DNA from 2 places in the Paenibacillus suaedae genome. Region 1 is predicted to be linked to the other one. Evidence: predicted binding sites of a transcription regulator. Region 1 holds the regulator's gene; the other holds the start of a gene.

Region 1 (9,289 bases):
ATATATTTGCGGTACTCATCAAGTGTTGTCGCCCCAATGCACTGCAGCTCTCCACGAGCCAATGCAGGCTTCAAAATGTTCGATGCATCAATGGCGCCTTCAGCACCGCCGGCACCGATGAGCGTATGCAATTCATCGATGAACAGGATGACATTGCCTGCTTGGCGAATTTCATCCATGATCTTCTTCAGGCGATCCTCGAACTCACCCCGGTATTTCGTTCCGGCTACAACCGAACCCATATCAAGCGTCATAACACGCTTATCGCGAAGCGTCTCTGGAATTTCATTGTTAATAATCTTCTGTGCCAGACCTTCAGCTACGGCCGTCTTACCAACCCCAGGCTCACCGATAAGTACGGGGTTATTCTTCGTACGGCGGCTCAGTACTTGAATGACGCGCTCAATTTCCTTCGAACGGCCGATAACCGGATCAAGATTGCCTTCCTTCGCTACTGCTGTCAGATCACGAGCTAAGCTGTCCAGTGTCGGTGTGCTTACATTTTGCGACTGTCCATGATGGCTGGATACCGCTTCGCTGCTTCCAAGCAGCTGCAGCACTTGTTGGCGTGCCTTGTTCAAGCTAATGCCAAGGTTGTTCAACACCCGTGCTGCTACGCCTTCTCCTTCACGGATCAAGCCAAGCAGAATGTGCTCTGTACCCACATAAGTGTGGCCAAGCTTGCGTGCTTCATCCATGGACAGCTCAATCACTTTCTTCGCACGCGGGGTATATGCAATATTGAGTGGCTGTTCTTGACCGCGCCCGATCAAGGTTTCGACTTCGTCCTGAATCTTCTCCAATCCAAGTCCAAGCGCTACAAGTGCCTTAGCTGCGATGCCTTCCCCTTCGCGAATAAGTCCAAGCAGAATATGCTCCGTTCCGATATTGTTATGCCCGAGTCGTACTGCTTCTTCTTGTGCCAAAGCCAATACTTTCTGCGCACGTTCTGTGAATCTACCGAACATCATAAGTGTTGCACCTCCATATTACATTATGATTTAGATTTGGATAACGTCTCGCGAATCATCTTCGCGCGATATGAATCCCGATCTTCTTGAGATAATGTCGTGTTGTATTTATATTGTAAGAAGCCTGGCTGTGTCATGACCAATAATTCATTCAGTTGTGACGATTGAATATGCTGCAGGATGCCAAGGTCAGAACCAAGCCTAATGTCGGACAACCGCTGTGCGGCTTCTTTTGAATCCATAATCACTGCATGCTTCAAAATTCCATATGAGCGGCAAATGCGATCCGTAAGCCGCATGCTATTGCTTGTCAGCAGCTGTTCCCGAGCTGCCTTCTCATGCTCGATTAATTGCTTCACAACACTGTACAAATTATCAATAATCTCAGATTCGGATTGACCTAATGTAATCTGATTTGATATTTGGAACAGGTTGCCGATCGCTTCGCTTCCTTCTCCGTATATGCCTCTAACCGCTAATCCAACTTGGGTAACGGCCTGAAGCATGAGGTTAATCTGCTGTGTCATTACCAATGCCGGCAAGTGCATCATCACCGATGCCCGTATTCCTGTTCCCACATTCGTCGGGCAGCTTGTTAAGAAACCTCTCTTCTCATCGAAGGCGTAGTCGATTTGCGATTCAAACACATCATCGATGCGGTTAGCCTGCTCCCAAGCCTCACGAATTTGCAGCCCTGGAGATAGGCATTGAATACGAAGATGATCTTCCTCGTTAATCATGATGCTTATCGACTCATCCTCACTGACAATGACCGCGCCATTGCGGGACTCATTTGCCAAACTCGGGGATATCAAATGCTTCTCTACTAGAACTTGCTTCTCTGTATCGCTAAGCTCTGCCAGCTCTAATTCATGAAAGTGATTCAATTGCGCAAATTCCGGGTCTTTCATGACTGCTGACAAACGATCCAACACCTCGGCCGATTGTTGATTCGTAGCCAAGAGCGGGAACGGCAGTCCGCTAATATTCCGTGCTATACGGATACGGCTGCTGATGACGATATCGGAATCCGGGCCCGTGCCGCGCATCCAATCGCTTAGGGCTTCTTCAATAAATCGTCGCTCTGTCATCTCGTCATCTCCTTCCAATTCGCACTGCTTATTGTCATCTTACTCTCTCGATAGCGCTTGTATCCTAGGTGCTATGAACTGCTTCTCTCCGAATCGCTTGGCGGCTGCTTCTCTAATTCGCGAATACGGTCACGCAAGGTTGCGGCCTCTTCGAACTCTTCACGCAAAATACTGAACTGCAGCTGTTTCTTCAATTCTTCCAGCTCGCGTCTGCGCTGAATTCGGCCTCCCCCACGCTTCGGAATTTTGCCAACGTGAACGGTATTGCCATGTACCCGCTTCAATAGCGGATCTAAGCGCTCACCGAAAAAGGTGTAGCATTCATCACAGCCAAAGCGGCCGAGCTTACCGAACTGTGCATAAGTCAGTCCGCACTTCTCACAGCGCATAGGCTGTGGTTTCGCATCTTCCTTAGCTCCCTGTTTGCTCCCTGTCAGATCGAAATCAAGCAATCCCGACAATAAATTATGGATGGAGAATCCGTTCGCCGTGCCAGGAATCCATTCGCCTTTTTCCCGGGCACATGATTCACAAATGTGAAACTCCGTCTTCTGTCCATTAATGATTTTCGTAAAATGCAGGGTAGCCGGTTTCTGACCACATTGTTGACACACCATAACCGTCTCTCCTCCTTTATAGGTAGCATCCATCTTACATACTTACATCTCTACTTGCTAAGCAGTGCCAGCAGCATCGACCTTAGCAGCCGGGCACGTATCTCGTCGCGGTAGGGAAGCTTTACTGTTATATTGTCCCGAGAAACAGCAGCCCTCAGCAGATTCGCTTCCCGGCGGGAGATGAATTCCGCTTCTTCTAGTTGATAGATAAGACCTTCAGCGGCACTCTGCTCAATCTGCTCCCCAATGGATTCGCACAAATGATTATGAATCGCTTGATGGGCTGGCAAGTCAATTCGCTGAATGCGAATATACCCTCCACCGCCACGCTTGCTCTCAACAACATAACCCTTCTCCAACGTAAAGCGTGTGCTGATCACATAGTTAATCTGCGATGGAACACAAGAGAATTGTTCTGCCAAATCATTGCGCTGAATCTCAACGGCACCTTCTGAACTCTCAAGTAATATATGCTTCAAGTAGTGCTCGATTAGGTCGGAAATGTTGCGCATCTTCTCCCCCCTTTCCGCCTGCAGCAGTCTCTATATTAGGTTTAACCAAATATAAGCCTCACTTATTCTAGTTTGGCGCAATATTTTGAACTTTTTTGACTATTAATCTGACTTTGACTTTCTTTGACTTTATTTTTATTATAGCGCACTCGTTTGATTTTGCAACTATTTTAGATCGATTTCATCAGCTATTCTACACGATGATGTGGATAACCTTCTTCTTGGTTAAAAAGCACACGCTTATTCCATCTCAATTACGCAATATATTCAATTACACGGTTGATGGTAAGCCCTATTCGTGAAACTCTATATGTGGATACCTGGAAACTTCTCCACACTCGTGGATAAATGATGGGTTAAATGTGCATAAGGAGACTCATTTATCCCTTCTCCACAGCTTGTTCATTGAGAAATATGTATGGTGTACATTTTACCGCTATGTTCGTCCAATTATGCACATGTGAATAACATATTGAAACAAGCTAATGAATGCCTGCGTTCGTTCCAGTATAAAAACTCCCGCTGCCGTCCTTACGGATGACACGGGAGTGATGGTCGTGCTATTCAGCAATATATTGTAGAGCAAGGAGAAGTCTGGTCAATGCAACTCCCGCTTCTGCTCGTGTAGCATTGCCGCTAGGACGCAGCGCGCGGTCTTGGTAGCCATTAAGGAACCCAGTTGAGAGTTCCAGATGATGACCTTCAAGACGAGCAGCATTGACAAGCATTTGTGCCAATTCCTCGCGAGTAATGGATGCATTCGGATGGAATGATCCGTCACCATCCCCCTCAACAAGCTTCAGTTGCACCGCAGTCGCAAGTGCATCTGCATACCAAGCTGATGCTGGCACATCCATGAAGGCATCCTTGGATAGTTTCTGTCCTTGGACATCGCCATAGCCTAACGCCCGCACAAGCATGGACATGAATTCTGCCCGAGTTACCTTATCATTCGGGGCAAACTGTCCATTTCCTCTGCCTTGAATAATGAACTTAGAAGCTAGCAGCTCCATATTTTCTTTCGCCCAATGGCCATTCAAATCATGGAAGCTCGGTGCATACTTGAGTACTGCGAAGATACCATTATAATCGTGCTTCATGTTCATTACCGAAATCGATTTGCCCTCAGTGCGCTCCATCCATGACGGAACGAATGAGAATGTCTTTGTCTTTGCATTATACTTTACAGCTGTCATCTTCCCAGCACTTTGGCTGCTCGGCAGTTGGATAGAGCCCGTTGTAAGAATGCCTGCACGATCAGGAATTGGTTCCTGCTTCCCATCCTGCTCCAAATGCAACTGGAACTGAACAGCTGCCATCAAATGAGCACCTGGCTGTGTGGATGCTGCAGATGTAAGCACCTTCAGCAATTCAGCCGAAGGCTTCATCATGTGCACGGTCAGCAATTGTGATGCATTCCCATTGCTCAGATCTGCTAGCTGTTTCATCGGAAGTTGATAGCTGCCTGCTCCCGAACGTACCACAATGTTCAATTGCGTATGTTCCTTCATTGCCTGACTCAATTTCTCCATCGGGATTCGAATACGTACGTCTTCTGACTCCGACGGCGCTGCAATTGTCCAAGTTCTCAATTCTGTTGCCGAACCTGTCAAACGAGACATCTCTTCTATATCTTCATTGCGAATGAGCAGCTCAACAGTCGCCGTTCCGTCGGCATTCTTCAGAAGATTCAACGTTGTTGGCTCATAACGAACGCCATCTTTCGTGACGGTCATTCCTTTAAATGACTCTTCTGTTCCCCCTTGAGCAGCCCCGCCTTTTTGATCCTTGCTGCCATTTCCGTTTCCAGAGCCGCTTCCATTGTCAGTGCCCGTTTCTGGGTCTGTTTCTGCATCCTTTACGACGACAATCGAGCGTCCGTCTACGGTATTGTGCGGATCATTCAGTTCGTTTGTTACTCCATCCTTGGTAATGGAGAATTTGTACGCATACTCGCCATTCGCTGCGTTCTTCATTACGTAGACGAACCATTCATTTTCTGCATCGTACGTCATCGAGTAAGACTTGCCGTTGATCGCAATATCAGCCTGCGTGATCCGATCCTGCGCTCCACTCGCAAACAACGCTTTATCCCGATAATAGAACGCAACCGGACTCTTCTCTTGAACTGGGCCAGTTATTGAAGGCAGCGTCCGAAATGATTCCTGCCCACTGTATACATACACCTTAGTTAATGTGTCATCCAAATTCGTCTTAATGAAGCGATTGGCATCGATATCTTTCTCTTCCCAGTTGCCCCGTTTGACGATAAACCCAATCAATTCAGCCTCTGGAGCGATTTCAATCATGGCAGTCGCCATTCCTTTGTCAAAATGCTGGAACTCATGACCGTCATCTTTTACACCTGTCTGCCATACCCATAATCCCCAGTTGTCGTATTTCGCGTCTGGACGAACATAGTTGATTTGTACATAGCGCTTCAGGAACGGCTTAACCACTACCTTCTTCGAAGCCTCTGCTGCCCCAACCCGAGCCGTAATGACCGCCGTTCCTTCCTCCACGCCTGTTACCTTCCCAGCGCGGTCTATTCTAGCCACTGATGCATCCGATGTGCTCCACTCCGCAGCTGCACCAGACATCGTCTGTCCGAATTGATCCTTGATGGCAACTGTAAATGGTGATGTGCGGCCCTCAAAGATTGAATCTGCACCGTTAATGGACAGCGTCGTAGGAACAAGCTTCGCTACTGTCACATTTACCTGTGCTTTCAAATTGCCCGAGGTTGCGGTAAGAACTGCGGCTCCTTCCTTCACTGCTGTTACTTTGCCTCCACTGTTGATGACGGCCACCGCAGCATCGGATGTTGACCATGTTACATTCTCAGTAAACATAGGACGGCCCTTCTGATCACGCACCACAGCTGTCAAGCGAGTGTTTGTGCCTGGCTCTAACCCAAGCGCAGCAGGTGCTACTTCAAGCTTTGTCGCAATCGGTGTATAGCCATATTCCTGATCGTACAACACCATCATGGACAATCCAGCTACCACTACCTTACCTCCCTTCACCGTTCGTATCGTCTTCACACCAGATGACGTATGGTCGACGACCACACTCCATTCATCCGCAGTAGGCAGTGCAACTTCTTGCGGAGCAGACGAACCATTATAAATGACGGCAATATTGCGCCACGTATCCCCATTTGCAAAGTTATTCAACTTGAATGCGATAACTTGACCTTCTTGGCGATACACTTGTAAGTTCGATTTCACCTCATCCTTCGTTGTCATGCGGAATGCTGGATGTGCTGCTCGCAGCTCGATAAGACCTTTCAAATAATCAAATACTGGCTTGTACTCCGCCTTCTGTTTCCATAAGATTTGATTAATCTCATCTGGGCTCTCATAGCTGTTGTGATCCCCGAACTTGCTGCGAAGCAGCTCATCTCCTGCATGAAGGAACGGAATGCCTTGTGCCGTAAGAACAATCCCATTTGCAAGCAAGGAACGCTGAACGGTCTCGTTATCCAGTACATTTAACTCCGTCAAGGTTGCGAACGGATTGCGTTTTATGTCCGTATCTTTCCCTTGCGTCTTAAGCACCTTATCCCACAAATTCAAGTTATCATGTGCGGTTACATAGTTAATCGTCTCTGTCGGGGAGCCCGTAAAGTCTGTGATTGCACCAAGCAGACCTTTCACCACATCCGCTTCCTTGCCTTCAGCTCCTGTCGCGAATCCTTTGGAAGCATCGTCACTTCCACCCTTTATTGCCCCACGAATATTGTCATTGAATACTGCAAACCCTTCTCCGCGCTGCTTGCCCTTCTCGATCTGCAATTCCGCAGCAAGCGGTGTGCTGCCCCCTGACCATGGCTCACCATAAATCATGATGCTTGGATCAATCTCTCTCAGTTTACGCACGATGGCGCGTGTCGTCTGCAGATCGATCAGCTTCATCAAGTCGAAGCGGAATCCATCTAGATTGTATTCTTCAGCCCAATACTTCACGGAGTCTTGTACGTATTTGCTAACCATCGGACGTTCTGTTGCTACTTCATTTCCTACACCGGAGCCATTAGTGAAGTTGCCTTGCTCATCGCTCCGATAGAAATAACCCGGTACAATCTTATCAAATATGGACATATCCGATTCCAGACCGCTTACGAATGTATGGTTGTACACGACATCCAGCACGACCCGAATGCCTTGGTCATGAAGCGCTTGCACCATTGCCTTGAACTCACGAATTCGCTTCGTTGGGTCTTCCTGTGCTGGGTTGGTCGTATAGGAACCCTCAGGCATGTTATAGTTTACCGGGTCATAGCCCCAATTGAATTTTCGTTCTTTCGAGCTTGGATCATCCACCAGCTTCTCATTTACCGAACCGAAGTCATAGGTCGGAAGCAAGTGAACATGCGTAATACCAAGCTCTTTCAAATGGTCGATCCCTGTCTTTATATCTGGCTTTCCAGGCAAAGTCGTTCCCGTTTCCGTAAAGGCAGTAAACTTGCCTCGATTGCCTGGCGATACGCCTGAATTCTCATGAATTGAAAAATCACGGACATGTAATTCGTATATGACAGCGTCTGTTGGATTTCGAAATGGGGGCTTCCGATCTCCGTCCCAGTTCTTCGGATTGGTTGCCGCGAGATCAATAATTGCCGACTTCCCGCTGTTCACCGATGCCGATCTCGCATATGGATCAAGTGCATACGTTATACTGCCATCCGGGAATTGCAGCTTGTACATGTAATAGGTTCCATGCAAATTGCCATCCACGTTAGCGGCCCATACCCCTGTAGCTGCATCCTTACGCATCGAGACTTCCCTGCTAGGCACGTCTTTCGCCATGTCCGCTCTATTGTACAAGGCTAACGAAGCTTGTGCAGCCGTAGGCGCCCATACTTTGAAGCTGCTTGAAGTCGATTGATACGTAACACCTAAGTCATCCCCAGCATATACGTAGCTATCCAAAATACCACGCATCTTGATCGGCATATCCCGATACATGTCCTGTGGATTTCCTTCATAGCGCACTGTATATGCCTTTGACACATCATCAACCGGATTGGACAGACGGATCTTTACAGATTTCTCATCTGCGCCTTGAGAGGATACGCCCTCCAATTTGGTTGTACCTTCATATGCGGCAAATGCGGAGTAATCCAAGTTCGGAACAATGTCCTTCAATGTAACGCGAACTTCATGATCCTGATCCATCCATGCAGCATGCATAGAAGGCTGAGCCTTCGTTGTAAAGGAAAACTCATATGCTGTGTTCGGTGTATTCGTGTCTTTCCCCGTTGCCACTCCCGCTGGTATAACAACCTTATACTCTGTATCATAGCGCAGCGGTTGACTCGGTGTAACGACCAACTGCTGCTCCTTTATCGTCACATCTATCGGTTGGGTCGCACCTAGCTTATCCTCAAGTGTGATGCCTTGCCCATTTATCTCAATTTGTTCGGAGAAGGTGACGATAATCGGCTTATTAACTGCTGCATGCTGCTGTTTATTGGCCGGATCTGTGCTAATCAGCTCCAGAGCGTCACTCATCCCCTTTATCTCGTAATTTCCGGCATATACACGTTGTACATTCGGGTTCGATGATTCATTCCAACTACTTGCTCGTGTATTCCCCGGATCTTCTGGTATTACATTGAATGCACCATGCGTGTCCTCATTTCCGCTTAGAACAACAATTGGACGCAAAACGTCATGATTTTTTAGCTTGAGTTGATGCAGCGGTATAGCCGCTTCAAATCCTGACTGTCTGGATACAGCGAATTCTGCTCCTTTACGATCTCCCCATGTGGATAGAATGGGGGTATTGTAATCCGAGGCCTCATATAGAGCAGCGCCTTCTATCTCATTGTCTTGTTTCAAACGCATCATAAGATGATACTGCGGCTTCTCTGTTGTACCGCTAAAATTATATTGCGCTTTCCAAGGGTTGTCCGCATTGCCTGAATCAACACGATTCACATTTAGGGCAATATCAATATACTGCCCCTTATCTCCCCAATTCGGCAATTGTGCATCTACCCATATATACAGCTTCTTACTATCATTGATCAGTTTGATTGCACCTAGTTTCGTATCGCCATATGTGCTCTCTGTTACAGATGTCCCAAGTGC
Region 2 (9,289 bases), on a different contig from region 1:
TTGCGCTCTACTTGTTCGCAGATATGTGCGGCCAAGAGCTGAAGCTTCTTCTCAAGCTCCTCCAGTGACTCGAAGGAGGTGAAGCTCGGAATATCACGAATTAACTCGTTCAAGCCGAGCTCAGACGCTGTCTTCAGCAAGGTATTCATAATATCGAAGCAAATACAGCGAAGGAGAGAGATCGATACGCGCTCTGCCTTCAGCTTGTTGAATATCGCTTCAATCATTTGCATTGCAACGGTATCATTGCCCTGCTTCAAGCTTTGTGTAAGCTTAAGCAGGGAGTCCTTAGCGATCCAGAACGTGTCGTTAGGCGTATGGGACAGCTTGTTGAAATAAGTAATGCTGCCCTTGCCGTTCGCCATACGATACTCCAGCGCAGAAGCTGACTCGATATAAGACTGATTCAAGAGCGCTGCATCCTCATAGGCATTACCAACACCAATGGATGGGATGAGGTGCGTGCTTTCCATCACGGTTGTTCGAAGAGCTTCGACGATTTGTTCCATCTGGTGCTCCACGGAGATTCTTGTGTCCTCATTCATGCTGACGATGAGGGCGAATTGATCAAAATGCGGCAGCTCAATGCCATATGCGTGTGCACCGTATTCTGGAATTTCAATTTCCTCGAACAGCTCTACGATCTGCTGACGATGCTGCAATGCATCTGCGACGCCAGGATACTCATCCCAAGAGATTGCAATGATGAAATAGTACTTGCCTGTCAGTTCAATGCCGATCATCTCCATAATATGTGCAGATTCTGGGTTGTCCAGCTTCCCATGCTTGAGCAGCATGAGCAGAAATTGATTTCGGGCAAATGGCTCTTGAATATCGACGCGGGCACTATAGTCATGCAGAGTTTTACGAATCCACTCCAACTCATTGCGTCTCTTAGGTGCTGGCTGTGCAGCAGAGGCTTCTTCATTCAACAAGGCAAATTCCATAAGATCATGGATTGGATGGTATTGCTTGCGTGCCAGGATTATGGCTGCTAGAATGCCGGCGATGACCACTACAGCGAATGCGAGCATGAAGAAGGTCTGAATATGGAACACACGCCCGAAAAATTGCTCGCTTGGCATAGCCGTCACATAGGTCCACCCATTCATGGAAGATTTAACAGAAACAATGGATTGCTGCATATTATCCAGCTTCAAGCTATGGATGCCGGGCCCGAGCTCTGACAACAAGTGAATCTCAGTTTTTGGGATAGGCTCTCCATGATTATTCTGGGTAAGCACACGGCCCTTCTCGTCGAAGATGTAGGTATTGCCTTTGAATCCATTCAGAATGGTATCCATAAGTCCCGTTAGCTTCGATTCCTCCATCAGGAACAGCACGGTTCCGTGTGGAGACGAGCTGTTAGGAGTGATCGGGATCATATACGCAAGCATGGACTTGGTAATATTCATGCTCAAGTTAACGGATTCCGCTGGTCGCACGACAGGATAGAGCTCAGTTTCCAGCTCCTTAATAATATCCTTCTTGCTCCAGTCCTCGAATAGATAGTATTGATCAAAGAGGACATCTACATTGGTCATTCCTTTTGACGAGTAGATGGCGTGGCTATTCCTGTAGAAAAGGAATAGCTCTTCTAGAATGGAACTGTTCGCTTTATATTTGCCGAGCGCGGATATCGCATCGCGGCTGTAATAGGGATGCCGTATCATATAAGGTGTCAATTGTTCATCATAAGCAATGCGAGAAGCAATGTCTCGAAGCTCCGTCATGCGAGAATCGATGTTCAGCTTCACCTGATTGAGCTGGTTCACGTTCGATTGCTCAATTTCGGAACGAAGATTGTTTACGGCATTTTGATAGATAAAGATCGTGAGAACCACTAATGGGATGAGAAAAATCAATATATACGACCATATGTACTGTAATAGCAGCTTCGACCGAAAATAGTTCCAACTCATCCTGACAAGCCTCCTAGTAGTCTCTTGATGTAATCTTGCTATGAAGTGAATCTGGCAATTAGTAAGAAGACAATTTAATAGAGAAAAGATGCTGATGATTTGTAATTATTGTATACGTTTCGCTTCATCTGTAAAGCGAGAAATTGAAAAAAAGCGGCAATATTCATATTGTAAACGATTCCAATCGGAAATGGAATGACTTCGTAGTGTGTACAACAATTTCTGTAGAGTGGACATTGTAGGTGTATAGCCATTGAGGGAATTGCTTTTTATCTTATTTTAAGGTTCGGTTCAGTTTTCTTTAATGTAACTCTAGTATTCTAACAATGGACCGAATGACAGATGAGTTCTTGCGAAGGAGGGTTGCCGGCAGCGATTACTGGCCTTGGTCAACCGGAGTCTTCCGTTGCACAAGGTGATCCGTTTCATCTTTCTCATGGTTTACAGTTTACCCCTAGAACATATATAGACCGCATCGGCATTTGCGCGATGCGGTCCTTTTTTTGTAGCTAAATAAATTGAATTCGGTGTTTAACAGGTCGACCCGAAGTTGTTTCAGTGCATACAGGCCTAGGTCTATGTAGGTTATTATTTACATATATTAGTTTTAATGCAAGATATTATTTCGAATCCCTGTAAATCGAGGAAGAGTTGTGACTGAAGCTATGTTGCATGGTTAAGGAGGGGAGAGGTTGAATGATGAAATGGATTCAAGAGCATGAAGTGCTGCCATTATCTCATTACAAAACTATGCGGTCAGAGAGTCCTTTGTTGTGGTCAGAGAGCTCTCTGTTGCGTTCAGAGAATCCTCAGCTGCTGGGGGGAACGTTCTGGCATGCGTACCGATACGATCATATTAAGAGGATATTTGCTGATTACAACCATTTTTCTTCCGAATTGCGAAGCGAAGACAAGCGGCCGATTGAATACAGCATCCTCCGCACCGATCCGCAGAAGCATAGCCAGCTTCGAACATTAGTCTCACAAGCCTTCACACCTAGATCCATTGAAAAGATGATTCCACGAATTGAAGCATTGGCGGATGAGCTTCTAGATAAGGTGGAAAGCAAAGGACGAATGGATGCAGTTCAAGACTTCGCAGTTCCGCTCCCGATTATTGTAATCGCAGAAATACTCGGCATACCGGTACATGATCGAGATCAGTTTCGAGAATGGTCGGAGGCATTAGTGAGTGGTGACATTGACCGCAATAGCAATTGCCAGAAGGAGATGGCTGTATATTTCGAGGCGATCGCAGAAGAACGCCGCCGTAATCCACAGGATGATCTGATCACTAGGCTTGTGCATGCAACGTCAGACGGAGAACCGTTGTCCCCCTTTGAGCTCATTGGGTTTTGTATTTTGCTGCTTGTGGCTGGCAATGAAACGACAACGAATTTGCTCTCTTCTGCACTAGCGTGTTTCGACAGTGAGCGCATCGCATGGGACGATATTAGATCCGATCGTTCTTTACTGCCTGGCGCTATTGAAGAAGTGCTGCGGTTTACCTCGCCGGTACAGTTAATGTTTCGCCGTGTGAAGAAGGATGTGGAAGTAGATGGCATGATGTTAACTGAAGGGCAGTTCGTCATGTTGTGGATCGGGTCAGCGAATCATGACGAGTCTGTGTTCGAACAGCCAGAACTCTTCCATATTCGCCGTCAGCCAAACCCGCATTTAGCGTTTGGTCATGGTATCCACTTCTGCCTGGGGGCTCAACTTGCACGGCTGGAAGCGAGGATAGCGTTGAATGCAATGCTCGATCGTTTCCCGAACTATCAATGTGATCATTCCAAGCCGTTGAAGCGCATCCAGAGCGAGTTTATGTTCGGTTTCGAGTCCTTGCCGATCATTCTTACCTAAGTAAACCTAGCTTTTCGTTATTCATTTCAGATGAAATAAGCAATAAAAAACAGCCTCTCTACATGCAAAATAGATCGCATGAGAGAGGCTGTATCACGTTTACTGTTTACTCTTTGCCAAGAACCTTATCAACCAGACCGTATTCATACGCTTCTTGGGCAGACATGAAGTAGTCGCGATCCGTGTCGCGCTCCACGCGCTCAAGTGGCTGACCTGTGCGATCCGCCAAAATTTTGTTCAACGTGTCGCGCATCTTCAAGATGCGGCGTGCGCGAATCTCGATATCGGACGCTTGCCCTTGTGCTCCGCCAAGCGGCTGATGAATCATAATTTCGCTGTTCGGCAGGGCGAAACGCTTGCCCTTGGCACCTGCATTAAGCAGGAACGCTCCCATGGAAGCTGCCAAACCCACACAAATCGTAGATACGTCCGGCTTGATGTGCTGCATTGTATCGTATATGGCCATGCCGGCTGAGATTGAACCGCCTGGGCTATTGATGTACAAATGAATATCCTTCTCCGGGTCATCTGCAGCCAAGAACAACAGCTGGGCGATAATCGAATTCGCCACGAGATCGTTCACTTCTGTTCCGAGGAAGATGATGCGATCCTTCAACAATCGAGAGTAAATATCATAGGATCTTTCGCCACGATTCGTCTGTTCAACAACTACGGGTACATAACTCAAGATAACCCCTCCTAACTAATATCATTACACATTCAATATAAAGGACTTGAAACAAAAAGTCAAAGATGGTCAAACTATGTAGAGAAAAAAACATCTATCGTTTCGCTTCTGCAAAATTCAAGATGTTACTTCCGTGCTTATTCACCTAAATATATGCGTAACGTAGCTTCTTATCCTGTACCAAATAAGGACAGGAGTGTAAATGGCGCGCCCGCAAGGAATCGAACCTTGATCTCAGGCTCCGGAGGCCTACGTCATATCCATTGGACCACGGGCGCATTCATACAAGAGCAAAATTTATTATATAAGAAAGCGTATAACAAAGTCAAGTGAGCGCCACTGAATATTTATTTTAAAATAATTCTTTCTATAATAAGTGGACGGTGCCGAATAAGGTGTATGTTGCCCGATCTAAGTGAGCAATGTCGATGTCTAAACTACATGGGGATGTGGAGAGCGAACAGGATGTGAAGGAAAGCTCAAAACTTTTGTTGTAAACACAGGTACGAGCAGGGCATGATGTCCGTCATTAATGTCTATACTGAGGAATGTCTAAAATTTTTGCGAAATATGTATTAACTTGTCGTATTTTGGGTTAATTACATCATAGGCAGTCGTATGCCCTTCTAGATATGTTGTCTGATAATGAATAACTTCGATATTGCTTGCTTATTATAGAAGTTGTTTATAGGCAGAGAATTCGCGGTTTTGGGCGCAAAATCAGGGGTTCAGGATACTTGCAAGTTGCTGCGTTATTCGGTAGAATAGTGGTGGGACAAAAAATGTAGAGATGGGACGTTTTTAGTCCAATGGTTGCTTATGGGAAGCAGGAGTGGAGAGAATGCGTGAGTGGTTAGAAATACAGAAGCGACTTCTACCTGAACTCATTGAACTGTTGAAGAAGCGTTACACCATCCTGCATCAAATCATGTTGTCCGACTCCATTGGGAGAAGAACGCTGGCAACGTCATTGCAGATGACCGAGCGTGTGCTCCGTGCAGAGACCGATTTATTGAAGGCGCAAGGCCTGATTGATTCGGATAACACGGGTATGCGAATCACTGATGAAGGCCGGCAACTTGTCCGGAAGCTGGAATCCGTGATGGGCGAATTGCTCGGGATGCGCCAGCTGGAGGAGAGTATCCGCCAAGCATTCGGTTTGAAGCAGGTCATTGTCGTACCCGGCAATTCGGATGTATCGCCTGCCGTGAAGCAAGAACTCGGGCAAGCGGCTTGTAGAGCGCTCAGCAGCGTAATGGACAAGGAAGATGTCGTGGCGGTGACAGGCGGCTCCACATTGGCTGCAATGGCAGATCAATTGACGAGTTCATCACCGTTGAAAGCCAATTGGTTCGTACCCGCACGTGGGGGACTTGGGGAGAGCTTGGAATACCAAGCGAACACAATCGCTTCCACGATGGCGAAGCGCGTAGGCGCTCAGTATCGGCTCTTGCATGTGCCGGATTTGCTGAGTGAGGAAGCGTATCAGTCGCTTAAGCAGGAACCGAACATCCAAGACATTTTGCGAGTAATTCGCCAAGCACGCATTGTCGTGCATGGCATTGGAGAAGCTCTCGTTATGGCGAAGCGCCGCCGTGCGGATGAAGAGACGATCCAGCAGCTGCTCGAAGAAGGGGCGCTTGCAGAAGCGTTCGGGTATTATTTTGACCGAGACGGGCATGTCGTTCATACGATGCTAACACTAGGCCTTCGCCTAGAGGACATCTCTCGTATGGAGGTAGTCATTGCCATTGCTGGAGGTCAGAGCAAAGGTGAATCGATTACTGCAGTGCTTCGTGCAGGACACGAAGACATTCTCGTTATCGATGAAGCAGCAGCAGTTGAAGTATTGAAACATTGTGGTCTCGATGTGCCTTACAGGCCGTCTTGAGATATATAAAAAAATTGCGAAGGAAATGGGAGGAATCATCAATGGTTAAAGTTGGTATTAACGGCTTTGGTCGTATCGGACGTAACGTATTCCGCGCAGCATTGAACAATTCAGAAGTAGAAATCGTTGCAATCAACGATTTGACAGATGTAAACACTCTGGCTCACCTGTTGAAATATGACACAACTCACGGCAAATTCGAAGCTTCTGTAGAAGCTAAAGAGGGCGCATTGGTTGTTAACGGCCGCGAAGTGAAAGTATTCGCTGAGCGCAACCCTGAGAACTTGCCTTGGGGCGCTAACGGCGTTGAAATCGTTGTTGAGTCCACTGGTATCTTCACAGCGAAAGACAAAGCTGAAATGCACTTGAAAGGCGGCGCGAAGAAAGTTATCATCTCCGCACCTGCTACTAACGAAGATATCACAATCGTTATGGGCGTTAACGAAGATAAGTATGATGCTGCAAGCCATACAATCATCTCCAACGCTTCTTGCACAACAAACTGCTTGGCGCCATTCGCTAAAGTATTGAACGACAAGTTTGGTATCGAAAAAGGTATGATGAACACAATTCACTCCTACACTAACGACCAAAACGTTCTTGACTTGCCGCACAAAGACTTGCGTCGTGCTCGTGCAGCAGCTCAAAACATCATCCCTACTACAACTGGTGCTGCTAAAGCGGTATCCCTTGTATTGCCTGAATTGAAAGGCAAATTGAACGGTATGTCCATGCGCGTTCCTACTCCTAACGTGTCTGTTACAGACTTGGTAGTAGAACTTAAGAAAGACGTTACTGTTGAAGAAGTAAACGCAGCTTTGAAAGAAGCAGCTGAAGGCCCATTGAAAGGCATCTTGAACTACACTGAAGAGCCATTGGTATCCAGCGACTTCAACGGCGACCCAGCTTCCTCCACTATCGATGCTTTGACAACGATGGTAATCGGCGGAAACTTGGTTAAAGTTGTATCCTGGTACGACAACGAGTGGGGCTACTCCAACCGCGTTGTAGACTTGGCAGCTTTCATCGCAAAAAAAGGTCTGTAATCGCATAGCACTTACAATCAAAGAGGAGTGACCGTTCAGGCCTCCTCTTTTGATCCTTATAGTGCCTAGAGCATATCGAGAACCAGTGCGGACACAGATTTTTAGATATACAGAGATAGAGAGTACAGAGAGAAACCAGAACATACTAACGAACGATATACGATATATAGAGAGAAAGATTTAGATGGAACCCATACAGAACAAGAACACAGAACATACCGAACAACACACCAGAGAGAAGCGTGTGCCGGTGTAATCGACGATAGGAGGAACACGGGGATGAACAAGAAAAGTGTGCGTGATGTAGAAGTTAAGGGTAAGCGCGTATTTGTACGTGTGGATTTCAACGTTCCATTGGAAAATGGTGTGATTACGGATGATACACGTGTACGCGAAACGCTCCCGACAATTAACTACTTGGTGGAACAAGGTGCGAAAGTTATTTTGGCAAGCCACATGGGTCGTCCGAAGGGCGAAGTTGTGGATTCCATGCGTCTGACACCTGCAGCAGTACGTCTTGGCGAACTGCTTGGTAAGCCCGTTAAGAAGCTTGACGAGTCAATTGGTGAAAACGTAAAAGCTGAAATTGCAAAAATGGAAAACGGCGACGTTGTCGTGCTTGAAAACGTTCGTTTCCACAAAGGCGAAGAGAAGAACGATCCAGAATTGGCTAAAGCCTTCGCAGAACTTGCGGACTTGTTTGTGAACGACGCGTTCGGTGCGGCTCACCGTGCACATGCATCCACTGAAGGCATCGCACATCACTTGCCAGCCGTGTCCGGTCTGTTGATGGAGAAAGAATTGAATGTACTTAGCAAAGCGCTGACAAACCCTGAGCGTCCATTTACAGCAATCGTAGGTGGTTCCAAGGTTAAAGATAAAATCGACGTTATCAACAAAATGTTGGAAATCGCCGACAATATCGTGATCGGTGGCGGCCTGACATACACATTCTTCAAAGCACAAGGCAACGAAATCGGGAAGTCGCTTGTCGACAACGAGAAGCTTGATGTTGCTTTAGGCTTCATCGAGAAAGCCAAAGAACTTGGCAAAAACCTCTACTTGCCAGTAGATATCGTAGTTACAGATGACTTCAGTGCAGATGCAAACACACAAGTGGTAGCGATCGACAGCATTCCTGCTGAATGGGAAGGCATTGACATCGGTCCAAAAACTCGTGAAATCTATGCTGACGTTATCAAGAATTCCAAGCTTGTTGTATGGAACGGGCCTATGGGCGTATTCGAAATCGAGCCGTTCTCTCATGGTACGCGTGCAGTAGCAGAAGCATGTGCGGAAACTGCTGGTTACACAATCATCGGCGGCGGCGACTCTGCAGCAGCGGTTGAGAAGTTCAAGCTGAAAGATAAAATGGACCACATCTCCACAGGCGGCGGCGCTTCCCTTGAATTCATGGAAGGCAAAGCATTGCCAGGCGTGGTTGCATTGAACGATAAGTAAGAGAGCAAGTAAGGGGATGGCGGCTTCGGCCGCTCCCTTATGCGTAAAGGAGTGAATCGTGTGAGACAACCGATTATCGCAGGGAACTGGAAAATGTTCAAAACGGTATCGGAAGCTGTCGCTTTCGTATCCGAAGTGAAAGGCAAAGCAGAAGTGGAAGGCGTAGAGAGCGTACTCTGCGCACCATTTACAAACTTGCCAGCATTGGTTGAAGCAGTGAAAGGCACAAGCATCAAGATTGGTGCACAAAACCTTCACTTTGAAGATTCCGGTGCATTCACAGGCGAAATTTCCGGCGCTATGTTGAAAGACCTTGGCGTACACTACGTCATTATCGGTCATTCCGAGCGTCGTGCATACTTCGCAGAAACTGATGAAACAGTAAACAAAAAAATGCATGCAGCATTCCGTCATGGCT

What was found. The regulator CtsR, encoded in region 1, represses protease genes until heat stress. The targets are predictions, from matches to a motif close to ATGGTCAATAAAGGTCAAACA.
Region 2: the regulator CtsR is predicted to act here: its motif matches at 4,529-4,549, upstream of clpP (ATP-dependent Clp endopeptidase proteolytic subunit ClpP).

Annotation. Positions count from the first base shown of each region.
Region 1 covers NZ_JAVYAA010000012.1:61,452-70,740, forward strand. Annotated here, with positions in the region: gene clpC (ATP-dependent protease ATP-binding subunit ClpC) at 1-971, opposite strand, end outside; gene RQP50_RS28580 (protein arginine kinase) at 995-2,062, opposite strand; gene RQP50_RS28585 (UvrB/UvrC motif-containing protein) at 2,134-2,679, opposite strand; gene RQP50_RS28590 (CtsR family transcriptional regulator) at 2,730-3,191, opposite strand; gene pulA (type I pullulanase) at 3,752-9,289, opposite strand, start outside.
Region 2 covers NZ_JAVYAA010000004.1:40,126-49,414, forward strand. Annotated here, with positions in the region: gene RQP50_RS17265 (helix-turn-helix domain-containing protein) at 1-1,922, opposite strand, end outside; gene RQP50_RS17270 (cytochrome P450) at 2,619-3,785, shown strand; gene clpP (ATP-dependent Clp endopeptidase proteolytic subunit ClpP) at 3,892-4,473, opposite strand; tRNA gene RQP50_RS17280 (tRNA-Arg) at 4,677-4,751, opposite strand; gene RQP50_RS17285 (sugar-binding transcriptional regulator) at 5,315-6,364, shown strand; gene gap (type I glyceraldehyde-3-phosphate dehydrogenase) at 6,406-7,410, shown strand; gene RQP50_RS17295 (phosphoglycerate kinase) at 7,690-8,871, shown strand; gene tpiA (triose-phosphate isomerase) at 8,932-9,289, shown strand, end outside.